4 regions of the Lentilitoribacter sp. EG35 genome follow, and region 1 is predicted to be linked to each of the others. Evidence: predicted binding sites of a transcription regulator. Region 1 holds the regulator's gene; each other region holds the start of a gene.

What was found. The regulator LexA, encoded in region 1, represses DNA repair genes until DNA is damaged. The targets are predictions, from matches to a motif close to TGTTCNNNNTGTGTTCNG.
Region 2: the regulator LexA is predicted to act here: its motif matches at 1,415-1,432, upstream of AB2J24_RS06025 (DNA recombination protein RmuC).
Region 3: the regulator LexA is predicted to act here: its motif matches at 4,613-4,630, upstream of recA (recombinase RecA).
Region 4: the regulator LexA is predicted to act here: its motif matches at 4,658-4,675, upstream of ruvC (crossover junction endodeoxyribonuclease RuvC).

Annotation. Positions count from the first base shown of each region.
Region 1 covers NZ_JBFNGQ010000005.1:68,896-76,363, reverse strand. The annotation lists gene glp (gephyrin-like molybdotransferase Glp) at 1-220, shown strand, start outside; gene lexA (transcriptional repressor LexA) at 569-1,285, shown strand; gene AB2J24_RS10470 (ComEC/Rec2 family competence protein) at 1,266-3,725, opposite strand; gene gltA (citrate synthase) at 3,956-5,245, shown strand; gene lpxB (lipid-A-disaccharide synthase) at 5,276-6,454, opposite strand; gene AB2J24_RS10455 (LpxI family protein) at 6,455-7,327, opposite strand; gene lpxA (acyl-ACP--UDP-N-acetylglucosamine O-acyltransferase) at 7,330-7,468, opposite strand, start outside.
Region 2 covers NZ_JBFNGQ010000002.1:444,685-452,152, reverse strand. The annotation lists gene AB2J24_RS06030 (ribokinase) at 1-121, opposite strand, end outside; gene AB2J24_RS06025 (DNA recombination protein RmuC) at 146-1,381, opposite strand; gene def (peptide deformylase) at 1,495-2,016, shown strand; gene fmt (methionyl-tRNA formyltransferase) at 2,046-2,981, shown strand; gene truA (tRNA pseudouridine(38-40) synthase TruA) at 2,994-3,746, shown strand; gene AB2J24_RS06005 (acyl-[ACP]--phospholipid O-acyltransferase) at 3,743-7,126, opposite strand; gene AB2J24_RS06000 (TetR/AcrR family transcriptional regulator) at 7,300-7,468, shown strand, end outside.
Region 3 covers NZ_JBFNGQ010000001.1:603,249-610,716, forward strand. The annotation lists gene cckA (cell cycle histidine kinase CckA) at 1-1,804, shown strand, start outside; gene AB2J24_RS02770 (OmpA family protein) at 1,904-2,554, shown strand; gene AB2J24_RS02775 (pseudouridine-5'-phosphate glycosidase) at 2,600-3,502, opposite strand; gene AB2J24_RS02780 (carbohydrate kinase family protein) at 3,537-4,457, opposite strand; gene recA (recombinase RecA) at 4,690-5,781, shown strand; gene alaS (alanine--tRNA ligase) at 5,961-7,468, shown strand, end outside.
Region 4 covers NZ_JBFNGQ010000004.1:244,944-252,411, reverse strand. The annotation lists gene AB2J24_RS09830 (cell envelope integrity protein TolA) at 1-56, opposite strand, end outside; gene tolR (protein TolR) at 60-509, opposite strand; gene tolQ (protein TolQ) at 512-1,273, opposite strand; gene ybgC (tol-pal system-associated acyl-CoA thioesterase) at 1,504-1,926, opposite strand; gene ruvB (Holliday junction branch migration DNA helicase RuvB) at 1,929-2,969, opposite strand; gene AB2J24_RS09805 (hypothetical protein) at 2,976-3,488, opposite strand; gene ruvA (Holliday junction branch migration protein RuvA) at 3,488-4,105, opposite strand; gene ruvC (crossover junction endodeoxyribonuclease RuvC) at 4,108-4,614, opposite strand; gene AB2J24_RS09790 (YebC/PmpR family DNA-binding transcriptional regulator) at 4,749-5,492, opposite strand; gene AB2J24_RS09785 (TIGR00282 family metallophosphoesterase) at 5,598-6,422, opposite strand; gene AB2J24_RS09780 (5-formyltetrahydrofolate cyclo-ligase) at 6,443-7,033, opposite strand; RNA gene ssrS (6S RNA) at 7,049-7,206, opposite strand; gene AB2J24_RS09770 (cell division protein ZapA) at 7,313-7,468, opposite strand, start outside.

The sequences.
Region 1 (7,468 bases):
AACTACAGTTGATCTTACGGAAAACGCCTCCCGACAAGATTATATGCGAGCCCGCATCGAATATGATAAAAATGGAAACCTAACTGCTACCCCATTTTCTCGGCAGGATTCATCTCTGGTACGTGTCTTTGCCGATGCAAATGGTCTTTTGATTCGCCCCCCAAATGCAAAACCGGCGAAAAAGGGCGATACTTGCGACGTAATCTTGTTAGATAGTTGAACTATTTGGAATTAATTTTGCAAAGCAAAACCAAATATTTCTTGTTCAGTAAGAATAGAACAGTGCGATAACAGGCTTACGCAACTCGCTTTAACTAATCATCTATAAATTCATTATATTTTTCAATCATCTACATGTACCGGCTGAACCAAGGATCTGCCAGATTCATCATCTAATATGATCCAATTGTTCAATAACATTTATGTATTCCGTCTATGTTCCTCTTTGTTCAAGTGAAACACGTAATTTCATAGCAATGTTCTTTAAATGTTTTTTAACACTTGCGGAACACATATAGAACATATAAGAATTGTTCTTGATTTGTTTCATTTTGCAAAGGTATATCATATGTTGACCCGTAAGCAGCAAGAGTTATTATTTTTCATTCATGAGCGGATGAAAGAATCCGGTATACCTCCATCATTTGATGAAATGAAAGACGCGCTTGATTTAGCATCTAAGTCTGGAATCCATCGCTTAATTACAGCGCTCGAAGAGCGTGGTTTTATTCGAAGACTCCCTAATCGAGCACGTGCACTTGAAGTTATAAAACTACCAGAGAGCTACCAAAACACATCACCTCCGCCGCGCGGCTTTACGCCAAGCGTTATTGAGGGCAGCAAAGATAGAACACCGACACAGAGTTTGAAGCCTAAAGCATCCAATGATGATAATGCCGGCGCATTAAACGTTCCGGTCATGGGGCGGATTGCCGCGGGTGTTCCCATATCGGCAATACAACACAATACGCATAATGTGGCTGTTCCGGTTGATATGCTTGGATCTGGAGATCATTATGCTCTTGAAGTCAAAGGTGATTCAATGATTGAGGCTGGAATTTTTGATGGCGATACGGTCGTAATTAAAGATACCAACCATGCCACACCCGGCGACATCGTCGTTGCACTTGTTGATGAAGAAGAAGCTACACTAAAACGGTTTCGTCGTAAGGGTGATTCAATTGCTCTGGAAGCTGCTAACCCAGCCTATGAAACACGAATTTTTGGACCTGACCGTGTTAAAGTTCAAGGCAAATTGGTAGGTCTTATTCGCCGCTATCATTAGTTTTGGTATTCAGTTCTGGTGCGTTGGCCTTGAAATTAGTGAGGCCATGGTATTTGACGATTTCACCATTTGGCATTTTGTAGCTGCGGCTTCGCCAGTCGTAATAGCGGTGAGATGTCCAAGGCCGAACGCTATTGTTAATGGCGCTTACAATATTCCAATCGAGGGTAGATTGAGACGTCTTGTCCAGATTGCGATATAGGGCAAGAGAACCTGTTCTTCGCAGTGAATTTTGATCAAGCACCATTACATTCTTATCGCAAGTGCTGTTTTCGTCTTTTAGCCTTGTAGACAAGATTACAATATTTGCGCGATCGCAGGCGATTCTTAAATATCTTTGATCTGTAATTGTTGCGATTTTGACCTCGCTGTTTTCAAAGTAGCAGAATTGACTCGATACACATTTAAACTCCGCAAACGCGGTCTGGTTTGAGAGTCCATCAAACTTGGGCCAAAATTCAACCGCCTCCTCCGAAAGCAACTCCTTGGCTTTCTGCTTATTAGAAAGCTGTATTGGCTTACCTATCTGAAACTTATAGGCATCTAACCATTGATCAAGAATAAACTTTGATGGTCGTGATCGATTAATACTTAACTGGTTTGTATTTGACTTGCGAATTCCTACAAGCTTGCCATCTTCGCTAATCAACATGTCAGGAATTTTGGGGTTTACCATTAACAATCCCAATGCTGAGAACCCAATCAAAGCCAATCCTGTAAAACGCAACTTACTTCTGAAACAGATAAACACAACAAAACCAACGGACGCTAGGAAGCTTGCGATTGGAGACGGCTTCCCGATTGCAATATTGCTGCCTAAACTGGCCACCCACTCTGCAATCATAATAACTATTTCAATTGACCATCCCATTGCCATCAGCGGCCAAGTTTCAAGGCCAAATGGCATGAGTAACACAGAGAGAAGTGCCAGTGGCATGACCAACAACGTGACAATTGGCATGGCAAGAACATTCCCTAGTACGCCATACCCTGCGAACTGATAGAAATGCTGAACAGCGAAGATACCAGTTGCAAGTCCAGCTATGATTGCAGTTGCGGCAAGACCTATAAAAAACCGAACGAGAAATATAAAGCCATCATAGATACCTCCCCTCGAGCGCTCATAGGCTGCAGAAAAATTTGCCCAACCTGTATAAATGGCCACGAGCGCCGCTGCAGCGGAAAATGACATCTGAAAACCAGGTGTCATCACTGCTGATGGTGAGATGACGGTTATAACGATTGCCGCAATTGCTACATTGCGTAATGTAATGGCGGGTCGTTCCATTAATACTGCTAACAATACGATGACCAGCATGATCCAAGCCCGTTGCGCTGAGATCGGAGCTCCAGAAATAGTCAGGTAAGAACTTGCAGCGATGATCGCGCCAAATGCAGCTATTTTTTTCACCGGAAATGACTGCACGAGTGTCGGAAATAAGCTGAGTATTAATCTCAGTGCAAAAAAGAAAGTGCCGGATGCCAGTACCATATGAAGGCCAGATATTGCCAAGACATGAGCAAGTCCTGACGCTCTTAAAGACTCAACAGCACTTTTACTTATTGCTCTTCGATCAGATACGATGAGCGCCGAAGCTATTCCAGCGGCATCCCCATCCAGCTGTTGCCTAATTCGATATGCTATTTCGCTTCGTACCCAATTTACCGAGACCAGAAATTTGGTTCTCAAATCCAATTTAGGAGGTGCAGATAAGACTTCTCTTTCTGGTTTACCGTAAAAAAATCCATAGGCCCCAATATTTTTTTGCAGAGCTGCTGACGAAAAATCATAGCCTCCTGGAAAAACCGGCCCTGACGGCGGCGAAAGTCGCGCGCGTCCTTTTATTGGTTCCCCAACCTCAAAAACCTTATGAGAACTACGTGCAACAAGTTGAATGACAGTCGGGGACCTAAATATTCTTGGATTACTAGTATCAACCACTTCAATTTTATATCGAGGCATATCATTAACCCCGATTTCTTTAGCGATAACAAGACCTTCGACGTTGATTGTTACGGACTGATCCAATATAATAAACTCACCCCGGTGTTCAAAATTGACGGCAATCGCACCAACAATAAATGCCATCCCCAAGCTGACTATATATTTTGACCGGACAGACAAACCATTTATGCAGACACGAATTGTCAAAAGAATTGAAAAGGGCAAAATAAGAGCGGCAATTGGGATGTCATTTTGACGCGTGAAATTAAAATATGCGCCAGCAATGAGCGCAATTGGAAACCAGAGAAATGTATGGCCAAAATGTACTTCTTCATCCAGCCATCTTTGTATTGCAGGTTGTTTTAGCGGCGCCGGAGCAGGTGTCACCAAGCCTCGTATAAACCGATTTAAATCCATATATATAGGGTTTTTAGGAACTTTACGGTCCGCACTCTCCCTCTTATCTATTTGATAATTTTCATCTTCGGTCGACAATGCACCCACTCAACGATTTTCACCGCTCCCTTATGGATACAATGATACCCACGCCCAACTATTGTCAACATTACCTTTGGTTTGCATAAGCGCTCTATACATTGCACTGCACAATATTTATGATAAAAACTTGGCATTGAGATGCAAATCGTATAGCTAATGCACATGATAATTAGAACAGAAAGTCTCGCCATGACTATGGCGATAAGATACGGCAAAAGGGAAAAATTATGACAGATAAAAAAGCGACCTTGAACTTCGAAGGCAAGGAATATGACTTCCCTGTTCGCTCTGGTACTCTGGGCCCTGATGTTATAGATATTAGCGCACTTTACAAGAACACAGATGCTTTTACATTTGATCCGGGTTTTACATCTACCGCATCATGTGATTCAGACATTACATTCATCGATGGTGATAAAGGTGTACTGCTGCACCGCGGTTACCCGATCGAACAGCTGGCAAGTGAAGGTGACTTTCTGGAAGTCTGTTATCTTCTTCTGCATGGCGAATTGCCATCTGCAGAACAAAAACTTGATTTTGACAACCGTGTGACCAAGCATACTATGGTTCATGAGCAAATGTCTCGTTTTTTCACGGGTTTCCGTAGAGATGCTCACCCGATGGCCGTGCTTTGCGGTTGTGTGGGTGCAATGTCTTCATTTTATCATGATTCAACGGATATCACTGATCCACATCAGCGCATGGTCGCGTCTATGCGTATGATTGCTAAGTTGCCAACTTTGGCAGCGATGGCATACAAATACCATGTGGGACAGCCATTCGTTTACCCGAAAAATGATCTTGATTATGCGGCCAATTTCTTGCGCATGTGTTTTGCTGTCCCTTGTGAGGACTACAAGGTGAACCCCGTTCTCGCACGCGCAATGGATCGGATTTTCATCCTTCATGCCGATCATGAGCAAAATGCGTCCACATCAACCGTTCGTCTTGCTGGCTCATCAGGCGCAAATCCTTTCGCTTGTATTGCCGCTGGTATCGCCTGTCTTTGGGGGCCTGCCCATGGTGGTGCGAATGAAGCAGCGCTTAATATGCTTGCCGAAATTGGTTCTGTTGATCGCATCCCTGAATATGTTGCTCGTGCTAAAGATCGCGATGATCCGTTCCGCCTTATGGGTTTTGGTCACCGCGTTTACAAAAACTACGATCCACGTGCGAAAATTATGCAAACAACAACGCATGAAGTGCTTAACGAGTTAGGCATTAAGGATGACCCGCTTCTAGAAGTCGCTATGGAGCTTGAAAAGATCGCCCTGACTGACCCTTACTTCATTGAAAAGAAGCTCTATCCGAATATCGATTTCTATTCCGGCATCACCCTGAAAGCGCTTGGCTTCCCGAAAGAGATGTTCACAGTGCTCTTCGCGCTTGCAAGAACTGTCGGTTGGATCGCGCAATGGAAAGAAATGATCGAAGACCCAAATCAGCGTATTGGTCGCCCGCGACAACTTTATACAGGCCCTGCTGTTCGTGACTACACACCTATAAAAGATCGATAGGTTTAACCTAAAATTTAAGTTTAAGGGACGCTATTTAGCGTCCTTTTTTATATGCGAAATGACGATCTCCGCACCCATTACGCTTGGCGCTCTATCTACCTTCATTTTCTGATGGACAAGACCAAATGCTTCCAGCATTGCCTCACGCTCTAATGTCGGAGATGCCAATCGGTTCAATTTACGAGCCAACGCGCTTGGTCGCAGCATATGGTCAATATATTCGGGTATCACCGGATAACCAGCAATGAGATTAGGTAAGGCGGCTGACCAGGTTTTGATTTTATACGACAGCATTCTCAGCAAGATATCTGTTTTATAGATCGAAATACAAGGTACACCCGCCAGCGCAAGTTCCAACAATATGGTTCCAGATGCTGCAAGTGCTGCATCAGCCTCAGCGAACGCCTTCCATTTATTGGCCTCTCCTGTAACAATATCGACATCAACCGACCAGGCTTTAGTTTCATCCTCTATCTTTGCACGAAATCGCTCTAACGTGGGAATAACAAATTTCGCCGTAGGGTATTGTATCGCCAACTCCTCTGCCGCATCACCCATGACATCGATAAGACGCATGATTTCACTATTGCGAGAACCAGGAAGTAGAAGAAAGGTTTTTGCTTGATCGGTAAGCTTACGTTTTTTCTGAGCAGAGCGAGCTTTGTTCAGTTGTTTATTTTCAACCAATCGATGACCTATGTAGGTAAGTGGGGGACCATTTAACTTTGCAACCACCTCAGGCTCAAATGGGAACACAGACAGCACGTGATTGACATAGGCACGCATTTTTTCCGCCCGTTCCGGTTTCCATGCCCATACTGTTGGACATACGTAATTTATGATGGGAAGGTCGGGAAGTTCTTCATGCACTTTCTTTGCAACACGGTGTGTAAAATCTGGACTGTCTACAATTATTAAGACATCCGGTTGCTGCGAAATAATCGCCTTAGCGGTCTGATTTATGCGCATTAGAAGTTTTGGCAACTGCTTCAAAACAGCACCTATTCCTATCAATGAAAGCTCAGAATAATCAAAAAACGAGGTAAGCCCCTCCTCTTCTAATCCCTCGCCACCGACGCCAATCAATTCGAGTGCTGTATCTGTCTTCTTAAGTTGAAATTTTATTTCATGCACAAGATCCGCGGCCAAGTGATCACCTGATACTTCGCCCGCAATAACGGCTAACTTTATCCCACCCAGATTGCTCATCTATGCAACATCGCGTTCAGCGCCCAAAATAAAAAGTCCCTCTTTATCAGCGGTTTTGATTGTTTTGTCTCTGTGTAAGATAAAAGATTTACCTGCTTCAAGAACAATCCCAGCTAGTCCGGCACGCTTCGCATGCTCTATGGTTTCAGGGCCAATGGTGGGTAAATCTGCCCGCATATCTTGCTTTGGTTTGCAAAATTTGACCAACACTCCCTTTTTACCGTTTGGAAGGCGTCCGGCCTTCCGTAAACCTTCAACACGAGAGAGCATTGCATCGGTACCCTCAAGCCCCTCCAACGCTACCACACGGCCACTGACAGCCACAGCAGCCTGCCCTATATCTAGCTCACCTAGCTTAAGTGCAGCTTCAATAGCTACCTTCATATCACTCTTAGCTGTCTTATCTGCACTATGCGTACCAATAGTACCAATGTCTGCCAGCAAATCAGGAACGATCTCATGAGCGCCTACAACCTTGCAACCTTGCGCTTCAATCAGCTCAATAAAGCCACGCAGAAGCGCATCATCTCCGCCTGAGATAATTTTCCGAATTATTGATGGTAATGCCAGGATAGTGTTTAGCGATGGGCGAACCTGTGAAATTTGCGGGCGTTTCTTAACACCGCCAGCCATAACAATTCGCTTGATACAGCGCTGTGTAATCTGCTGTTTTAAGTATGAAAAATCACCAACTTGAAAAGCTGTCGTTTCAAATCCGTCCCAGTTTTGGTCAGCTTCGCCAACAAGTTTAAACACAAATGGATTCTCACCAATATCTTTTGCGGCCAGCGCAACATCAAACGGAAGTTGTCCGTAGCCAGCAATAATTGCTAATCGGCCGTCGCTTTGAGAATTTGGCGACGTAGATGCCATTGTCAGCCTCTTTTCCGATCTTGAGGAGGGAATAGAAAACCCCGCTTACTATCAACCGAGACAAAATCAAAAATATCTTTTTCCAGGCTATTCATCTTGGATGCTTTTGCCTGCTCTAGCCGATCTTTGAAGTGCCCCACC
Region 2 (7,468 bases), on a different contig from region 1:
TCGCGCCTTTGCCTCCCGGCGCGGTAGAAAAGCTGTCGCCATGCACCGTTTCGCCCGGCAGCGGTAATCGCTCGGCCGTTGCTATAAGATCCATATTTATTGATCCAAATACGCTAATCATGTAAACTCCTCGGGTTACGCCATGCTACGGTCTTAAGTTTAGCCGTCCTTTTTCTTGAGCGGGCTTTACGACTGACATTGGTTTTTGTTCGGGTTTTTCAATATTAACTGAATCAGTATCTTGAAAATCCATATCTTCAATTTTGGCACTACGTTTTGCAATTTTATCAGTTGATGTCAAAATCTGATCTATATCGCGCTGGCTTTGGCCAAAATGTGTTTGTAATTTACGCACGCGATCATCTAGGCGGCCTATGTCGTCCATTAGGCGGATCACCTCTCCTTGAATGAGATGGGCCTGCTCTCGCATCCGTGCGTCTTTCAGGACCGCTTGTATGACCTGTATCGACAGCATAAGAAGCGAAGGTGACACGATGACAACGCGGGAACGGTGTGCCTTTTGAATAACACCTTCAAAATTCTCATGAATTTCAGCAAAAATAGACTCAGATGGTACAAACATGAATGCGGTATCTTGGGTCTCGCCTGCAATGAGATATTTTTCAGAAATATCTTTGATGTGCTTCTCGATATCAGCACGAAATTGTCTGGAGGCCTCTGTCGTTGCGCGATCATCCGCAGCCTTCTTAATGGCATTCCATGCTTCTAATGGAAATTTCGCATCGATAACCAAATGCGGAGAATCATTTGGCATTTTTACGGTGCAGTCGGGGCGAGAACTGTTGGATAGCGTTGTCTGGAATTGGTAAGCCCCGATGGGAAGGCCATCTTTAATAATGGTTTCCATCCGCGATTGGCCAAATGCACCGCGCGTTTGCTTGTCTGATAAAATGGCTTGTAACCCAACCACATTTTGCGCAAGTGTCTGAATATTGTTTTGTGCTGTGTCGATAACGGCCAAACGTTCTTGCAACTTAGATAGGTTTTCATGGGTGGCTTTGGTTTGTTCAACAAGTGAATTGCCAAGTTTTTGGCTCATCCCATCGAGTCGATTGTTGATATTTTGATTAAGCTCGGACTGTCGGGAGCCAAATAGCTCGGCCATGGTCGTCATGCGACCCTGCATCTCTGCCTGCACTTTCAAAAGATCATTCATCTGAGATTGCGCGGCCATTGAGTTTTGCATTTCAAGATCGCGCGCTTTATGCCGATTGTTTGATGCTCGCCACAGCAGTATAAAAATTGCAACAAGCATTATGACAACAAGCGCAATAACACTCGCAAGAACTTGCCCAAAACTTATGTTAAGCCCGCCCAAGGTTACAATTGTCGTCGACAGGAAATCAGATAAATTGTTCATTCGAACTAGATTATATGATTCTTTCTTGCTTGTCAGATCAAAAGGTGAACGGGAGGCGCCGATCTCAAAATATATTATTGACCTTAGACCTTGAACCCCCTATTTCAACGCACATGAGTATTAAGCCAATTGTCCTACTTCCAGATTCAGTCTTGCGCGAGAAATCTGCACCTATTGAACGTTTCGATGATGATTTGAAGCGTTTAGCTGCGGATATGACGGAAACAATGTATGATGCGCCAGGTATCGGCCTGGCAGCAATACAGATCGGTATTCCACGCCAGATGCTAGTCGTTGATGTGTCTAAAGATGAAGATAACAAAACACCGCAAGTTTTCATCAATCCCGAGATCGTCAAAAACAGTGATGAAATGAGCGTTTATGAAGAAGGCTGCCTGTCAATTCCTGAATATTATGCCGAAGTAGAGCGCCCTGCCGCCATTACCGTCAACTATCTTGATCTTTCAGGTAAGGCACAAACAATAGAAGCCGATGGGCTTATGGCAACATGTCTGCAACATGAGATTGACCATCTTAATGGTGTGCTGTTCATTGACTATCTCTCCAAGCTTAAGCGTCAGATGGTGATCAAGAAGTTTACAAAGCTTGCCAAACAAAACGCGGCAGTGCTCTGACCATTTAATTCAAAACTTAGGAGGTTCAATTGCGTATAGTCTTTATGGGCACGCCTGAATTTTCAACTGCCACACTCAAAGCATTGATTGATGCTGGGCATGACATTGTTTGTGTTTACACCCAGCCACCTCGCCCGGCAGGCCGTCGTGGTCTCGAGCTAAAACCGTCGCCTGTTCATGCACTTGCGGATAAGCATAGTATAGAAGTCCGCACACCTATCAGTTTGAAATCAGAAGAAGAACAATCTCGATTTGATGCCTTGGATGCAGATGTCGCAATTGTTGTTGCTTATGGTCTTTTATTGCCAAAACCCATTTTAGATAGCCCGAAACATGGTTGTTTTAACGGTCATGCATCTTTGTTGCCGCGTTGGCGCGGCGCTGCACCCATTCAACGAGCTATTATGGCCGGTGATGATGTAACTGGCATGATGATTATGAAAATGGACGTTGGGCTTGATACCGGACCATACGCATTGTCTGAGAAAGTAGATATTACCGATGATACGACAGCAGGCAGCTTGCATGATCAATTGATGGATATCAGTGGGCCGCTTGCGGTCAAAGCCATGGAACTTTTGGAAACTAACGAAATAGAATTGATTGAGCAGAAAGAAGAGGGCATTACCTACGCTGCGAAAATTGATAAAGCTGAATGTCGCATTAATTTTGAGAAAAGTGCGAAAGACGTGCATCGTCATATTATGGGTCTTTCACCATTTCTAGGCGCTTGGTTTGAGCTTGGTGAAGGTAAGAAGGCAGTTCGTGTAAAGGTTCTGAGATCTAAAATAGTTGATTCTATTGATTCAAGTTTAGTCGGGCAAGTTATTGATGACAAACTGACGATTGCCTGCGCGGACGGTGCAATTCAACTGATAGAATTGCAAAAAGCAGGTGGCAAGAAGATGGACGCACAAAGCTTTTTACGCGGCGTTACAATAGATGCCGGCACCAAATTAACATGATATGTGACACTTATGCCTCGATATAAAATAACGATTGAATATGACGGGACTGACTACTTTGGTTGGCAACGGCAACCAAATTATCCATCTATTCAAGGGGCGATTGAGAAAGCAATTCTAGGTTTTCTGGGTGAGGATGCAGTGGTCTATGGTGCGGGGCGCACGGATGCCCGTGTTCATGCACGTGGTCAAGTTGCACATTTTGATCTTACCAAAGACAGAACACCATTGGCAGTGCAGGGTGCTATCAACGCCTTTCTAAGAGAGCATGGAGATCATAGTATCGCAATTATCGATGCTGAGGAGGTCGATAGTAAATTTCATGCGAGATTTTCTGCTAAGCGTCGACATTATCTATATCGATATCTATGCCGTCATGGACATCCAGGTTTGGAGAGAAATCGCGCATTTCATGTTTCAAAACAATTAGATGTGGCAAAAATGCATGAGGCAGCCCAGCGATTGGTTGGTGTTCATGATTTTACAACATTTCGGGCAACAAGCTGTCAGGCAAAAAGCCCTGTTCGGTTGCTTGAAAAATTGGATGTAGTCGCTGTTGAGGGTACAGAGTTCATTGAGCTTCATGCAACTGCACCTGCTTTCTTGCATAATCAAATCAGATCTTTTGCCGGCACATTAAAAAAGGTCGGCGAGGGCAAATGGACTGCCGATGATGTCACAAAAGCATTGGAAGCGAAAAAGCGGGTCGCCTGTGGTCCAGTAGCCCCGCCTTTTGCCTTGTATTTCATGTCGGTCGATTACTAAGCCGGTTCATTTAATCCAAGTTTTTGAGCCGCAACAAAATCAATTTTTCCACTACCAAGTAAAGGTACGCTATCAATTTTGATCTCCGCCGGGATCATTAAATCCATTGCATTTTGTGATCGCGCATACTCCATAAATGCTTTGCGATCAGCGCCCTCAAATTCAGTAATGAGTATGATGCGCTCACCCTTCTTAGCATCGGGTACTGAAACAACAACATTTAAGTGCTCAGGCCATACTTCTCCCGCAAGTTTTTCAATGGCGGCAAGAGAAACCATTTCACCGGCAATTTTAGCAAATCGTTTTGCACGGCCTTTGATTGTGACGAAACCAATGTCATCCATGGTTACAATGTCTCCAGTATCGTGCCATCCATCAGGTAGAGGCTGAAGTTGACCAGGTTTATCGTGTAGCAAATAACCTGCCATAACGTTGCCGCCTTTGATAAATAGCCGCCCGCCTTGATCGATGCCGGGTACTTTTTCGAGCCTATATTCTATGCCCGGCAACAAGCGTCCCACGCTACCCTGGCTGTTATGCATCGGTGTATTGAGCGCGATCACGGGAGCGGTTTCGGTAACACCATAACCTTCCAAAATTCGGACGCCAAATTTTTCCATGTAGGTTTTTTGTGTGCTTGCGCGAACAGGTTCCGCGCCAGAAAAACAATATCTCAGTGAGCGGAAATCATAGGAATTTGCGGTGCGCGCATAGCCAGATAGAAATGTATCTGTACCAAACATGATTGTGGCGTTTGAGCTGTAAACAAGTTCGGGAACAATGCGGTAGTGCAATGGTGAGGGGTACATGTAAACCGGAACACCTGAAACAAGAGGTAGGACAGTACCAGCGGTCAGCCCAAATGAATGGAAAACTGGCAGCACATTAAACAGTTTATCAGATGGATTAAAATCTATGCGTGCGGCAGCTTGCGCAACATTAGTCAGCATATTGCGATGGGTTAATACGACACCTTTGGGCACACCTTCTGACCCTGACGTAAAGAGGATCGCAGCCGGGTCATTTACCTCGCTTTTTGTTATGATTTTCGTGCGTGTGAGAAATCCGACAAGTTTTTCAAAAATTGAAATCTCTTTTCGTACTTCGTCCAGCCAGATAATATCTACATAAGGTTCAATTTCGGCGACTAAATCTTCCAATTTTGCATGTTTGATAAAGAGGCGTGAGCTAACAATGGTTTTCACTTCCGCCGCATTGCAGGCGGACAAAATATTACGTGCACCCGCAGTAAAGTTAATCATCGCTGGGATTTTTGCAGCGGACATCAGGCCAAATATTGTAACAGCTGCTCCATTTGCATTTGGTAACATAACACCGATATGTTTTTCGCCCGGCAGCATTTTGGATAAGCGCCGGCCTATAACAGATGTACCAGTTAAAAGTGTTCCATAACTCATATTGCCGGAAGTTGGGTCTTGCAGGGCTAGCCTTCGCAATCCTACTTTCTTTGCAGCAAGGATGAGTTTTTCAGGAACCGTTTGCTCTATAGGCGTGGTTTGAAAAACAAGATCAGACATGAGTTGATAAAGTGCTGCGCCTGCAGCCGTACGGCGTTCCTTGCCTTTTAAGCGTTCTGGTATTTCAAGTCTTGTTGGTTCAAGTATTGTCACCTTGACCTTTGGAAACAAGGCTTTCCTAATCTCGCGGACGCTAAGTTTGGAAAATAAGCTACGCTCAAGACCCTCAATACGAACGGGTAAGATCATTGAGTTGGTTTTATCCGCGACCATCGCAGCGCCATCATAAACTTTCATCAAACCGCCCGTAACGGTGATGCGCCCCTCAGGGAATATCACAAGAGGATTTCCATCTTCAACAGCGTTGATAAGTGTTCGCGTTGCCATCGGTTTTGAGGGATCAAGCGGCATAAAATTACAAAGTTTTAAAAATGGTTTTGCCCACCATTTCTGAGAGACTTTATGATCAACAGCAAATACAGGTTCTTGTTCCGTGAGTGATAGTGCTAACCCGCCATCGAGGTAACTCACATGATTAAGCGCAATAATTGGTGCGGGACCTGCTTTTTCCACATTCGCAAGGCCTATTATTTCCATACGATGAAATGACCGAAGAATGATTGAAATAAGATCACGCAGTGGATTGGTTGGTTGGTATTTAAGCATCAGGCCAGCGACAATGATATTGATGATAGCCAGGCCTAAAAGAAGTTCGGGAATTGTGGCACCAAATGCCTGCAGGGCAGCCACGATTCCAATACCAACCACAATGAACAAAGCATTGAGCACATTAACCGCAGCAACCACACGAGCGCGATTTTTTTCGGGTGCCCACATTTGGACAGCAGCAAATGTTGGAACGACGATCAAAGCGCCAGCAATCGCCAATCCTCCTAAAATGAACCCGATTTCGACAGTTGGTCCCGATGCAAAGAAATCTGACACGGAATTTACAGAAGGTAGCGGTGCAAGGTTCCATAAAATAATAGAAAGAGCGCCTAGAAGCATTGCGATCAACGCAGTACCAATTGGCGCAGGCAATAGAACGATGCGGCCAGCAGATAACCACGCCGAAAATGCCGATCCTAAGCCAATTGAAACTGCAAATATTGCCAGATAAGCTGTGACAGCAAGCTCATGGCCGCCCAGTAATTGTTTCACCATTGTGGGCATGAGCGACATGACGATTGCACCTATAAGCCAGAACCAGGATACCATCCAGCTTACGTGCAGTATTTTATTTTGTGCCCACAGTTCACTCAATAATCGACCTGTAGAACGGAATATATTAGTGTCGATACGAAGCTCGGGTTCCGCTGCACCTGTTTGTGGAATATATCGGCTAAAAATCCAACATATGATGGAAAAACCCATCATCATTGGGCCAAATATCCAGATGCTGGCATCTTCGCGGAAGGTGAAGCCTGCAACAATTGTACCTAGAAGAATCGCAAGAAATGTCCCAGCCTCGACCCATGCATTTGCCTTTGGGAGCTCGCTGGCCTCTATATGATCCGGTAGTATTCCATATTTGACGGGTCCAAATAGAGCAGAGACAAAGCCAAATAGAAATAAGGCAACCATCAAGAGCCAAATTGAAGAAAAGCCAATTCCGATAACTGCAACAATGGCAGCACCAATTTCGATTAACTTAAGGCGTTCTGCAACTTTACCCTTATCAAATTTATCTGCGATTTCACCACCTATGGAAGAAAATAACAAGAATGGCAGAATGAGAACTGCGCTGGCAATCGTGACCATGGAGGCTGCTTCTTCAGCTGCCAATTTAAAAAGAATAAGAAAAATAAGCGTGTTTTTGACAAGGTTGTCATTGAAGGCGGACAGAAATTGCGTCCAAAATAGCGGTGCAAAGCGCTTGGATGTCATCAGATTATTCGTCATAATGCAGACTTTCTTTTTATTTTATCTGATGCAAGCAAAATACGTACTTCATACTTGATTTTGCATTGCAAAACGGTTCATATTTAATATATGAACAATGTTCAAATTGGATATAGACGAAAAATGAACAATGTTCAACATAAAAATGAACAATGTTCAAAAAAGAGCTTATTATGAATCGCAACGAGAAACGAAATCTTCTGAAACAACGTATATTTGATGCAGCGTTTCGGAGAATTGAAAAAAATGGCCTTATTGGTCTGCGTGCACGTGATATTGCAATTGAGGCAGATTGTTCGCTTGGCAGTTTGTATAATGCCTATACAGACCTTGATGATCTTA
Region 3 (7,468 bases), on a different contig from region 1:
TGGAGAAGGGCTTGCGTTAATTAATTCAGTCCAAGCAGAGCCTGGGCTAAATAAGACAGCTTTCATTGACCTTGATCTATTGAAAACGAATGGTCAAAGCCTGCCTGTTCAACTTGTTCATAAAGTTTCGGCCACTCATGATGGGGCTCCAGGTGAAAGCAGAACTATTGTCGTTGGCCGAAAAGATAATGATGGTGCGCAAGTTCCATCTGCGACCGCAGAGATGCGATTTACGCGGTTTTTCAACAATACGCCGATGGCGATTGCTTCCGTTGATGCATCTGGAAAAATACTCCGAACTAATGCACCATTTTTCAAAATGTTTGATGGAATTATTGGTCGGCAGCATATTGAAAATGGAGTTTTACTTGAAAGTTTATTCCGTGATGAGGATATTGACGGTTACCGTGAAAGCCTTGTTCAGGCAGCAGATAAGCAAGGCAATATCGCACCCGTAGATGCAAGACATCCAAAGGACGATGAGCGCTATTTTCGTTTTTATGTTAACTCGGTTATTGAGCAACCGGATGAGGTATCTCGTGAGCTAGCAATCATATATGTTGTTGAAACAACTGAACAAAAAGCTTTTGAATCTCAAATGGCGCAAACTCAGAAAATGAATGCGGTTGGCACGTTGGCAGGAGGTATTGCTCATGATTTCAACAATGTTTTAACGGCAATTCTTCTTTCATCGGATCACTTGCTTCTAAATTCTGGTCCCGCCAGCAGTGATTTTGCTGACTTGATGGAGATTAAACGTAATGCCAACCGGGCTGCCGTACTTGTGCGGCAATTGTTGGCATTTTCACGGAAACAAACAATGCGCCCGTCAGTGTTGTCCATGGTGGATGTTCTTGGTGATTTACGCATGTTGGTCGACCGTTTGACGGGAACAAACGTTAAGCTAAAGGTGGAGTTTGGCAAAGATGTATGGCCTGTTAAAACAGATCTCGGTCAATTTGAGCAAGTGCTTGTTAATTTGGCTGTCAATGCACGGGATGCGATGCCCGAAGGCGGAGAGGTTACAATTCGGACACGGAATGTGGAAGAGGATGAGATTGCAGCTCTGAATTATCGCGGAATGTCATCTGGTGAGTATGTTCTGGTTGAGGTTGAAGATCAGGGAACAGGTATAGAACCTGAAGTATTGGAACAGATTTTTGAACCATTTTTCACAACCAAAGACGTTGGTAAGGGAACGGGTCTTGGGCTGTCTATGGTTTACGGCATTATTAAGCAATCCGGTGGTTTTATCTATCCTGAATCTGAAGTTGGTAAAGGTACAACGTTCAATATATTCCTACCCCGCTTCGAAGAAATTGCAGCTGCCAATGATGATGAGCAGAAATCAGGAAAAGATAAAGGCGATGATGTTTCTATCGCAAAGAAGCCTGCGGACGCTAAACTTGGTGACGAAAGTTCTGACCTAACTGGTGATTCGACAACAGTCCTATTGGTTGAGGATGAAGAAGCTGTGCGTCGCGGTGGAAAGCGAATGCTCGAAACGCGTGGTTATGATGTGCACGAAGCAGGAGATGGTGCGGAAGCACTTGAAATTCTTCATGAACTTAAAGGCAAAGTGGACATTGTTGTATCTGATGTAGTTATGCCAGAAATGGATGGCCCAACGTTGCTACGTGAACTTCGTAAGGATTATCCGGATATAAAATTTATTTTTGTATCGGGCTATGCAGAAGATGCATTTGCAAAAAATCTGCCAGAAGGCGCTCAATTTGGCTTCTTGGCAAAACCGTTCTCATTAAAGCAATTAGCAACTGCTGTTCGTGATATGCTTGATAAATAGTAATTTATTTGCTTCACTTAGTTTGAAACGATTAATTCATCTTAATGCCATATTTCATGGTGACAACTGAATTACGGAAATTTTAACAGGGGGAATCCCATGAAAACCCAAATTATCGCCACTCTTCTTGCGGGAGTTTTCTTAGCGTCTTGTACCACAACTGATCCTTATACTGGTCAGCAAAAGATTAGTAACACAGGTAAAGGTGCCGCACTGGGCGCTGCTGCAGGTGCTGGTCTTGGTCTCCTAGCTGGTGGCGATGATCGCCGAAATGCGCTTGTCGGTGCTGGTATCGGCCTTTTAGCCGGTGGTGCAATTGGCAACTATATGGACCAACAAGAAGCTGAACTTCGTGCACAATTGCAGGGTACGGGCGTAACGGTTACACGAAATGGTAACCAAATTATTTTGAACATGCCGTCCAATATTACATTTGATGTGGGGCAATCGGTAATCAAACCTACATTTGTTAATACGCTTAATGGCGTTTCTATCGTTGTAAGTAAGTTTAACAAAACATTGGTAGATGTTTACGGTCACACGGATTCAACCGGTAGTGATCAGTCAAATCAGATTTTGTCTAATCAGCGTGCGCAATCTGTTGCTAATTATCTATCGCAAACTGGTGTAGACCCACGCCGCTTTAGAACTCTTGGCTTTGGCGAAACGCGTCCAATTGCAGATAATAGTACGGAATTTGGTCGTGCGGCTAATAGACGGGTCGAAATTCAACTTTCACCACTTAGTTAATCTAATAAATTGTCTGGCGTTTTGAACGCCAGACAATTTCAAGACTTATGACGCTAACTCAATCGCGATTTCTGTCGCGATTTTTGCGTTATTGCGCACAAGCGCAATATTTGTTTCTAGGCTTTTGCCGTTAGTTAATTCAAATATTTTTCCAAGCAAAAATGGCGTTACATCCTTACCGGATATGTTCTGCTTACTAGCCTCGGTAAGTGCTTGTTCAATATAGGTATTCATCTCACTAGCCGAAATTTCATTTGCCGTAGGGACGGGGTTTCCTACAAGCATTCCACCATGATTACCAAACTTTTGCCGTGTCTTCTCAAATGAAGCAACGTCCAACGCGTTTTCGACACGTAGCGGAGATTTATATTCTGACTTTTGTGACCAAAAAGCGGGAAAGCTATCTTGGCCAATCGTCACTATAGGCACCCCCAATGTTTCCAGTACCTCAAGTGTTTTGGCTATATCCAGAATGGCTTTTGCTCCGGCCGCGACCACAACAACAGGCGTTCTGCCAAGTTCTTGTAAATCTGCAGAGATATCAAAACTATCCGATGCTCCGCGATGTACGCCACCAATCCCGCCAGTCGCAAAAACTTGTATTCCAGCTTCGTGCGCCGCCATCATCGTTGCAGCAACCGTCGTAGCTCCTGTTTTCTTTTGAGAAATAGCAAAGGCCATGTCGGCTCTAGACACTTTCATTGCATCTTTGGTTTGAGCAAGTTCTTCTAGTGTCTTTTGCTCTAATCCGATATGTAAGTTACCTTGTATGACAGCAATTGTAGCTGGCGTTGCGCCACCATCGCGAATGAGCTGCTCGACGCCTGTCGCCATTTCAAAATTGCCCGGCCAAGGCATGCCATGTGTTATAATAGTTGATTCAAGAGCAACAATTGGCGCCTTGTTGTCGATGGCCTGTTTTACTTCATTACTAAAATGCAATTGCATTAGATATCCTGCTTTGATTATTGTTTGCCGATCTTTAATCTGGCTGCATTATTGCTTCAATAGTTTTTGTTGATAATTGCTCACTACATGCACCGTTTACTTCTATTGTTATTTTGGCGGCAGCCAGACCAGTGCTTAACGCTTCTTCTGCGTTGGCGTTTTTTAGTGTTGATGCAATGAAACCGGAAAGTATGGCGTCGCCTGCGCCGGTCACATCCTGTATTTTATCCGAAGGGTAGGGCGGTAGGCTGATTGTTTGGGTATGGTTGGAAAAATAGTGCAGGCCATTTGACCCATCTGTAATAATTCCAGACTTCAGTCCCATATTATGAAGTTGCTCAATCAATTCCGGTATGGAATGCTTTGTAAGCCCCGTCAATTCTATTGCTTCGTTCATATTCATCGATAATAAATTAAGGCTTGGTAGCGAGGGTTGAAGTCTTTTGACTTTGGCAGGTGAAGTTGCCACTGCATACCAGCTGCATTGCTCAGTTTTTAATTTACCGATGGCGCTTGATATATGTGCCGGAAAATTCGCGTCTGTTATGATTATATCAGCTTGTGTGATTTTCGTTCGTAGCTTCTCTGTGAGAAAACTTTCCGTAGTAAGTTCATCATAAAGCTGCATATCCGCTAAAGCTGCAATAAGTTCACCATTTTTATCTTTAAGAGCTGTGTAGCTTGGTGAATTGCCTTCAAGCTGAATTGGAAAGTCAATAAAATTTGATAAATTTCGCAACTTGTTTTTAATCGCAAATGTTAGGTTGCCATCCGCACGCGGTGAGGAAAATATCACGGGAATATCTAATTGTGCTAAGTTACTTGCTACATTAAACGCGCCGCCGCCTATGTCTTCCCTCATGGTTCCCGGGATGCTCGAACCTGTTATATAGGGTTTGTTCATGGTTCCATTTCGGTCGATATGAGCACCACCCATAATAAGAATAGGTTTCAATGGGTTATTCCTTTCGGCGAATCGTCTATCATGCTGAAAGCGATTTTAGTTTAAATCTATTTGACTTGAAATAGATTGTTGAAGTTGTTGGACAAAAATAGAACATATTCGTATTTATTAAATATTTTCATATAGTTAAGTTGGTATTGCCAAATGAGAACAAATAGAGTACGTTTAGGTTATGGAAGCGCTGATTACTTGCGGCGGCTAAATAATTTGAAGGTATGTAATCATGGGACAAAACTCTTTGCGACTTGTAGAGGAAAAATCAGTGGATAAAAGTAAGGCGCTGGATGCAGCACTTTCTCAGATTGAGCGATCATACGGAAAAGGCTCAATCATGAAACTCGGCTCAAATGAGAGTGTTGTCGAGATTGAAAAGGTTTCAACAGGTTCTCTCGGCCTTGATATTGCCCTTGGTATTGGTGGTCTGCCTAAAGGCCGTGTTATTGAGATTTATGGTCCTGAGAGTTCAGGTAAAACGACCATGGCATTACAGACGATTGCTCAAGCTCAAAAAGATGGCGGTATCTGTGGTTTCATTGATGCAGAGCATGCTCTTGATCCGGTTTATGCGCGTAAGCTTGGTGTTGATCTTGAAGACCTTTTGATATCACAGCCAGATACTGGTGAGCAGGCATTAGAAATTACGGATACACTGGTTCGTTCTGGTGCGCTTGATGTTCTTGTTGTTGATTCTGTGGCAGCTCTTACTCCCCGAGCAGAGATTGAAGGTGAAATGGGCGATAGTCTCCCGGGCTTGCAAGCTCGTTTGATGAGCCAAGCCTTACGCAAGTTGACAGGTTCGATTTCAAAATCAAATACCATGGTTATTTTTATCAACCAAATCCGTATGAAAATTGGTGTGATGTTTGGTTCACCGGAAACAACAACAGGCGGCAATGCGCTTAAATTTTATGCATCAGTCCGTTTGGATATTCGCCGTATTGGTGCTGTAAAGGACCGCGATGAAATTGTAGGTAACCAGACACGTGTTAAAGTTGTAAAGAATAAGATGGCACCTCCATTTAAGCAGGTTGAATTTGATATTATGTATGGTGCAGGTTCTTCCAAAACGGGCGAATTGGTTGATTTAGGAGTCAAAGCTGGAATAGTCGAGAAATCTGGCTCCTGGTTCTCATATAATAGTCAACGCTTGGGACAGGGACGTGAAAACGCAAAGCAATTCCTTGCTGATCACCCAGAAACTGCGGATGAGATTGAATTATCATTGCGTCAGAACGCTGGTCTGATTGCAGAGCAATTGCTTGATGACCCTTCTGGTGGTGCATCCGATGATAAGGATGATGCTGCAAAAGCTTAATCTGCTTTAAGTATTTGAAATTTATTTGTCGTCTCCATCATTTGATGGGGGCGGCTTATTTATCTTTGCTTTGTCATATTCTTAGGCGCTTGGCGGGATTCGGAAGATTATTTGGTTGATTAAGCCTTCTTTCAGCCTTAAGAAAAAACTACTTTTGGCCATTTGAGGTTTGATTAGGTATGAGCGGCGTAAACGATATTAGATCTGTATTTTTGGATTATTTTAAATCCCACGGACATGAAGTTGTATCTTCTAGTTCGCTGGTTCCGCAAAATGATCCAACATTGATGTTCACAAATGCCGGAATGGTTCAGTTCAAGAATGTTTTTACGGGGCTTGAGCAGAGACCATATTCGACAGCTGCAACATCGCAAAAATGCGTACGTGCTGGTGGTAAGCACAATGATCTGGATAATGTTGGGTATACAGCACGCCATCATACATTTTTTGAGATGTTAGGTAATTTCTCATTTGGTGACTATTTTAAAGAGCAAGCCATTCTCCATGCGTGGAATTTGATAACTAAAGAATATGCTCTACCGGAAGAGAAGTTATTGGTGACCGTCTATTCAGAGGATGACGAGGCTGCGGATCTTTGGAAAAAAATCGCTGGTTTGAAAGATGATCGTATCATTCGGATTCCAACCAGTGATAATTTTTGGTCTATGGGTGATACTGGACCTTGTGGCCCATGTTCTGAAATTTTCTTTGATCATGGTGAAGATATATGGGGTGGCCCTCCCGGCTCACCGGAAGAAGATGGTGATCGCTTTATCGAAATTTGGAACCTTGTGTTCATGCAATATGAGCAGATTTCCAAAGATCAACGCGAAAACTTACCTAAACCATCTATTGACACAGGCATGGGGCTAGAACGTATCGCTGCTGTTCTGCAAGGCAAGCATAACAACTATGAGATCGATTTATTTGAGAAGCTCATTAATGCGTCGGTTGAAGCAACGGGCGTGATGGCTGATGGCGATCAACTGCCTAGTCATCGTGTGATAGCTGATCACTTGCGAGCTTGCAGTTTTCTCGTTGCCGATGGTGTTCTTCCTTCAAATGAGGGGCGTGGTTATGTGCTTAGACGTATCATGCGTCGTGCAATGCGACACGCTAATCTTCTTGGTGCGAAAGAACCGTTGATGCACAAATTGGTTCCAAGCCTCGTTTCGGAAATGGGGGATGCTTTTCCAGAGTTGCGTCAGACCGAAAGTCTCATAAGAGAAACATTTGAGATTGAAGAAGTGCGCTTTCAGAGAACGCTTGGTCGGGGTCTACAGCTTCTAAATGAAGCTACAGCTGATATGCATGAGGGTGATGAGCTCAAAGGCGATGTGGCATTTAAACTTTATGATACTTATGGATTTCCGCTTGATTTGACGCAAGACGCGCTTCGCTCGCGTTCGATTGACGTTGATGTAGATGGTTTTAATACGTCCATGGAGAAGCAAAAAGCAGAAGCTCGGGCAAATTGGTCCGGTTCTGGGGATGTTGCATCAGAAGCTATATGGTTCAGCGTATTTGATCGTGTTGGGTCCACCGAGTTTTTGGGTTATGAAAAGTTACTCGCAGAAGGCGTTATAGAATCAATAGTTAAGGATGGCGAAGAGGTCAAAAAAGCCGGTAATGGCGATGAGGTAAGTTTGGTTTTTAATCAATCACCCTTCTATGCAGAAATGGGTGG
Region 4 (7,468 bases), on a different contig from region 1:
GCCCAGCTTAATATCGCAACATGCAAAAACGATGATATAACAAGGCCTATCTGCACGTTCTACCCGTCCTGCTCCTGCAAAGTTACAAGTCCCAAATTTTTAAATCCTGCGGCTGAGATGCGCGCCATCACTTTCATAACGGTGCCATAATCAGCATTTGTATCGCCGCGCACATAAATGCGTTCGCTGTAGCCAGTTGTCGATATCGCTTCCAGTTTTGCGACCACTTCATCAATTGGAATTTCTGTTTCCTGTAAGAAAACACCGCCCTCTGAATTGACCGAAACTGTTATCGGCTGCGTTTCAGAATTCAATGATTTTGCTTGCGTTTCCGGTAGATCAATCGGCACACCAACGGTTAGAAGAGGGGCTGCAACCATGAAGATAATCAATAGTACCAGCATCACATCAACAAACGGTGTCACGTTAATTTCACTCATAGGCGCAAGTTTGCGCCCTCGTCTACGAGAGCTTGAGCGACCACCGGTATTTGGCATCATCATAGCCATAGCTATACTCCAGACATTGATGCTTGAGAATGCGATGTTTGTGACTGCGAAGCATGTTGTTGGACTTGCGAACGCTCATCCAATTGACGAGACAAAATGCCGGAAAATTCGTCGGCAAAACCCTCCATACGCGAGCTTAATTTCGCAGCATCTGCGGAAAATTTGTTATAAGCAATCACCGCTGGGATCGCTGCCAACAGACCAATCGCAGTTGCTAACAGCGCCTCGGCAATACCCGGAGCAACAACGGCTAAATTTGTGGACTTAGAACCCGCAATCGCCTGGAATGATGTCATGATACCAATCACGGTACCAAACAAGCCAATGAATGGTGCAGCGGAACCAATTGTCGCTAACCAACCAAGACGAGACTCTAGAGCCTCTGACTCGCGTACCAGTGCAACGTCCATGGCTTTATCGATCCGCATTTGAAGACCCATCGGGGTTTTCGCACCGCGCTCAAATGATTTCTTCCATTCCTGCATCGCACTTAGAAAAATTGCGCCCATACCTGAGTTCTTTTTTCGTTCTGAAAGAGATCGATATAACTCTTCCAGAGACTGCCCCGACCAGAACAAATCCTCGAAACGATCAAGCTGTATCTTAGCTTTTTTATACGCAATAACCTTGTTGACAACAATTGCCCATGTCCAGACTGAGGCAGCCAGAAGTCCCAACATCACTAATTTTACGACAAAACCTGCCTCTAAAAACAGTGACAAAAGCGTCACGTCAGAAGTAGCGGCCAATCCAACTTGTTCCATTTTCAGTCCCTTAAACGATCATAGAATAGTACCAAACACCTCAAGAAAGCAGATTTCGAAGCAAATATGGCATACTCGTTCATGCTTTAATGTCTAAAAAATGCGGTCAAACAATGGCGCGCGATCTTACAAGACAAACTTGAGGGCAATAGGCCATAATTATGGTTAATGAAGCGTTAGGATTCGTTAGAATTGGACCAAATCACGTTGATTAGATGACAGAATTACAGCTATGAAAGAGATTCAGGCAATCGACGCGGCCGCCCAACACCATTTACGCAGGCGACAGTGACTTTAGCGTCAATCAAGATTTCGTCCCCGCGCAGAACACGCTGAGATAGCTCCATACGAGCCCCACGTGCAGCCAAGGGTTCGGTGAGAATCGTCAAAACGTCATCCATACGAGCTGGTTTTACATACTTAATCTCAATTTTTGACACCATAAAAGCAACAGCATTTTCTGGGTCATCTTTATTCAGCGTTTCACTTTGAATAAGCCCTTTGCACCGGATAAATTCTGTTCGTCCTCGCTCCATAAAATGCAAATATCTGGCATGATAAACAGCGCCAGAAAAATCGGTATCTTCATAATAAACACGTTGAATAAGCTCATGACCTTGTTCGGTCAATCGACCTTCAAATTGATATGTCATTGCTATTCCCCATCCTGAAACAAGTTGATCTGTGTCTTTTCCAGATCTTTTGGCGGATTAAGCCCCATATGTTTCCACGCATTTCCGGTTAAAACCCGACCACGTGGGGTACGCTGAATAAAACCTTGTTGGATGAGGTACGGTTCAATAATGTCTTCGATTGCATCGCGTGGCTCAGAAAGTCCTGCTGCAATGGTTTCAATTCCAACTGGACCACCGCCAAAATTATCAGCAATCATTGATAAGTAACGGCGGTCAAGTTGATCAAGTCCCATTGCATCGACGGATAGTCTTGTGAGTGCATTATCAGCAATTTCTTTGGTAACAGCTTCCGCTTTTGCAACTTCCGCAAAATCACGAACACGGCGTAGCAGGCGGCCGGCGATACGCGGTGTGCCACGCGCCCGTCTGGCAATTTCCTTAGCGCCATCATCGGTTATGTTTAAACCCATGATCCGCGCACCGCGACGAACAATGCTTTCAAGCTCCTCGACGGTGTAGAACTGCAACCGAACCGGAATACCAAACCGATCACGTAATGGCGTTGTTAAAAGTCCCAAACGGGTGGTTGCTGCAACAAGCGTAAAATTTGCAAGATCAATTTTGACCGAACGAGCAGCAGGCCCCTCACCTATAATAAGATCAAGCTGAAAATCTTCCATCGCAGGATAAAGAATTTCTTCCACAGCAGGATTAAGCCGATGTATCTCGTCAATGAACAAAACATCCCGCTCTTCCAAATTAGTCAATAATGCGGCCAGATCACCCGCTTTCGCGATCACAGGGCCAGAAGTGGAGCGGAAATTCACACCAAGTTCTTTAGCCATAATTTGTGCCAAAGTGGTTTTACCCAATCCAGGAGGGCCAACAAATAAAACATGATCCAGCGCCTCACCACGATTCTTCGCAGCTTCAATAAATATCTTTAAATTTGCACGTGCATCAGCCTGACCAGTAAAATCATCAAGCGACTGAGGACGCAGCGTAGCTTCCAAATCTTCGCCAGATTTATTGGGGTCTAGTATGGGGTTTTGATCGCTCATATTTCTCTACAAGCCTCGAATTTCTTCTTCGTGCCAAGCCCAAGAATAATCTGGCTCAAATTGACCCCAATTCTTCTCATAAATACACATTAAATCAGGTTTTAGCTTTCTTATTTCATTATAACATTTACAAAATAATGATCGAAAACCTTTCGGTGAAATGACTAAAAAATCATATTCATAGGGATATCGCCAGTCAACAAAAGATGTATCAAGAACATTTATGGCCTCATCTTCATACTCAAGAAACCCGCGTTTATTTTCTGGCAGAGCTTCTGACAATTTTTTTATACTATGTCCATTCGTTCCTTTTGGTAAATCACACTCATAATGACGCAACAGAATTTTTAAAACTATCTCAACTGACAATGCATAATTAACGATCGTGGGCGCTGATACAGAATGTTCTGGATACACACCAAATTTCAGTGGAGGGACACACCTCTCCGCTGCCAGGAAAAAAGCAGCAGCTGTGTCAATCATTCTTTGGAAGTCAACATTTTCAATTTTAGTTGCCATTACTTGGCCAGTTCTTTCAAGCCAAGACGAATAAGTTTTGCACTATCGGCATCATCGCCCGCATCGCGAATGGCTGCTCCGACCGCAGAAGCAGCTTGCTCTCGCGAATATCCCAAATTGCAAAGTGCAGATACAGCATCGGCAACAGGAGCGGATGCTACGCCATCACCAATATTCTGCTTGAGCCCCATATCCGGCGCATCAAGACCACCAAGAAGTGGTGCTTTGTTTTTAAGTTCAGTCACAATTCGTTGCGCAACTTTTGGCCCAATACCGGGCGCTCTGGCGACCATTGCTTTATCCTGCAAGGCAATAGCATTAGACAAATCAGAAGCAGAGAGCGTTGATAAAATAGCAAGTGCCACCTTTGCTCCAACACCTTGGACGCTTTGTAAAAGGCGGAACCACTCCCGTTCCAACTCGGTTGCGAAACCAAAAAGTTTAAGCTGATCTTCACGCACATAGGTTTCAATAAATAAGATGACAGCCTCGCCTGCAGAACCAATATTACCTAATGTGCGCCCCGAACAAAACGCTACATAGCAAACACCGTGCACATCAATGAGGACATAATCTCCAGCGATCTCTTCAATCGTGCCTTTAAGTTTACCGATCATAATTATACCGCCGCTATTTTATAGGTTGCGCTCGTGCGGTTATGCGCATGACAAATTGCAATTGCCAGCGCATCCGCCGCATCATCGGATGTAAATTCTGCTTTCGGCATGAGAACTTTGACCATCATATGAATTTGTTTTTTATCTCCATGGCCAACACCAATGACTGATTTCTTCACCGCATTTGGTGCATATTCCGCCACACGAAGCCCTGATCGAGCAGGCACAAGCATTGCGACACCACGAGCCTGACCAAGCTTTAGCGTTGAAGTCGGGTTCACATTCACAAATGTGTTTTCAACGGCAGCTTCAAAGGGTTGATGGGAATGAATAATACCTTCCAAACCATCATAAATTTGACAAAGGCGAGAGGCAAGATCAGCTTTACCATCAGACTTGACTGTACCAGAGGCTACAAAACGTAAAGAATTACCCAAGACATCAATAATGCCCCAGCCAGTATTTCTAAGCCCCGGATCAATACCGATAATTCGAATCGCGTCGTTCATCTGCTCACCCTATGTGTTTAGGTGATAAACATCTACCAAAAACGTGAACAAAACAAAAACAAATCACACAAAACTATTTAAAATAAAAAAGCCGAGCAAATGCCCGGCTTAGAAAATTCGATTAAAGAACCTGCCTAGGACAGTTTAGCCATCACTTCGTCAGAAATATCAAAGTTTGAATAAACGTTTTGAACATCATCATCATCGTCTAAAACATCCATAAAACGCATAAGTTGCTCAGCCTTGGTCTCGTCAACTGGTGTTTCGTTTTGAGGTTTCCAGATGGGCTTAACAGTTTTTGGCTCGCCCAAAGCAGCTTCAAGTGCTGACGATACATCTCCAATATCTTCAAAAGCACAATAGATCGTATGTGTTTCTTCATCAGAAACTACATCTTCAGCACCAGCTTCGATACCAGCTTCCATGATAGTGTCCTCGTCTCCAACTTCTACTGGGTAGATAATCTCGCCAACACGGTCGAACATAAAGCCGACCGAACCAGTTTCCCCCAATGCCCCGCCAGATTTTGTAAAAGCTGTTCGAACATTTGATGCAGTGCGATTGCGGTTATCAGTCAAAGCCTCAACAATAACGGCAACACCGCCTGGGCCATATCCCTCATAACGCACTTCGTCATAATTCTCGCCATCTTTATCCGCAGCTTTGTTAATTGCGCGCTGGATATTATCCTTTGGCATAGACAATGATTTGGCATTCTGAACAGCTAATCGAAGACGCGGGTTCATTGACACATCAGGCGCACCCATTTTTGCAGCAACGGTTATTTCCCGAGCTAACTTTGAGAACATCTTGGAGCGAACAGCATCCTGACGTCCCTTGCGGTGTTGAATATTCTTAAACTTGGAATGGCCTGCCATGAAACCCTCTTTGTAATTTCTCGTAATCTAAAAATCGATTTCCCGCCTTATAAAAACAAAACGCCTTAAGGTCTAGGTTTATTGTATTATGTGTACCGTGAAGTCCTATAACCAGAAACTAGGTACAGTTTCTTCAAGTCTTGCACCTTTACGAAGTGGTGCAATCTTCTCAGCCAACCCAGTACGGTCTGAAATTTCAACGCCAACACCGCAAATTGTTGCCGGACCTGTTGCAATTTCCATCCGCCCTCTTGGTATTTTGGTTACGAACCGATTGATCAGTTCTTCTTTTTCCATACCAAGAGATGAATTATAATCGCCACACATGCCTGAATCGCTCATATAGCCCGTACCGCCATCCAAAATCTGGCAATCCGCTGTTGGCATATGGGTATGTGTGCCGACAACCAGGCTTGCTCGCCCATCAACGAAATGGCCAAAGCACTGTTTCTCGCTTGTTGCTTCCGCATGAAAATCCAGAATAACGGCATCCGCTTGCTCGCCCAATGGGCAAGAGCCAAGAACCTCTTCGGCACACGCAAATGGATCGTCCAGATCAGGATGCATGAAAACACGCCCCATGATGTTTGACACAAGCACTTGCGCACCATTTCGCGCTTGAACCAAAGTCGCACCACGACCTGGTGTACCTTTTGGATAATTAGCAGGGCGAAGAAATGTATCGTAGCGTTCACAAAATGATAGCGCTTCTTTTTGCCCCCAAACATGGTTGCCGGTGGTCACGACATCAGCGCCAGCATCAATTGTTTTTAAAAATATCTCTTCTGTTATACCAAAACCGTGAGCTGCATTTTCGCCATTGACCACAACAAAATCGAGTTTGAAATCAGATATCAACCCCGGAAGCTGGTCCCAGACCGCTTCGCGGCCGGTTGAACCGACCATATCACCTAAAAATAGAAATCTCATGCCGCCTCTATAAGGGGGCTTTAAAATTCGCGCAAGCCACGCTCAGTTAAAATGAAATCAAGCGGTACGTCATGGTCATCCGTTGGAACCTCATCAACCTCTTGGGTAGAAAATGCAACACCAATCAATGTTTGAGCTTTTCCCAGTCCTTTAAGTTTTTCAATCGCGCGATCATAAAACCCGCCGCCATAACCAATGCGATCACCGTTCTGATCAAATACGGAAAGCGGAACAAGCATGACATCTGGCAGAAGAACCGATGATGCATCATCCGGCGCCAACGTTCCAAAACCATTGCCTACGAGTTTTGTTCCCGCCATGAATTCTCTAAACTCAATCTCTGTTTTAGATAAGATATACGGTAAGCAAACTCTGTTTTTTCGCGTCCAAAGCCTTGAAATAACTGGTTTGAGATCAACTTCCGAGCGTATTGGTAAAAACGCGGACACAATTCCATCGGGCTCCACATGGCAATCCTTGAAGTGCTCGGCAATCTCTTGTGAAAACTTGGTGCGTATCTCAACGGACAAAGCATCACGTCGCGCCAGAACTTCAGAACGAATTTTTTGCTTTAAATCAGAAACGTCCGCAACCTTGGAAATATCTACCATGCTATGCTCCAAAAAGTGCGATCCACTGACAATCGATGGAATTTTAAAATCCTAGGAACCTACAATGTAGGTGGGCGCCGTGTGCTCCGACCCACGAGCCAAAGCAGGGACAGCTCCCTTAGAATTAATTAAGGCCCGAGGATATTGTGTCCTGTCGGAAAGAGCAGATCGCTTACACGATATAGTCTCAGTCGTAGTTTATTACCACCCAATTCCGAATATGGAACAGAATTTTCTGTTTAAACCCATCAGAAACTACCAAGATTTTGGCATTCAATTTTAATCATTCTTGTTGAGTTTGTCCGCAATATTCGAAATTTGCGTTGCAACAGTACTAAGGGTGCTTGCAACACTCGTATCCATTTTTTCAGCATTTTGAAGCGCATTGTCACGCGTTGTTTTGACGAGATCTAATTCAGATTGAACGCCCTTCAG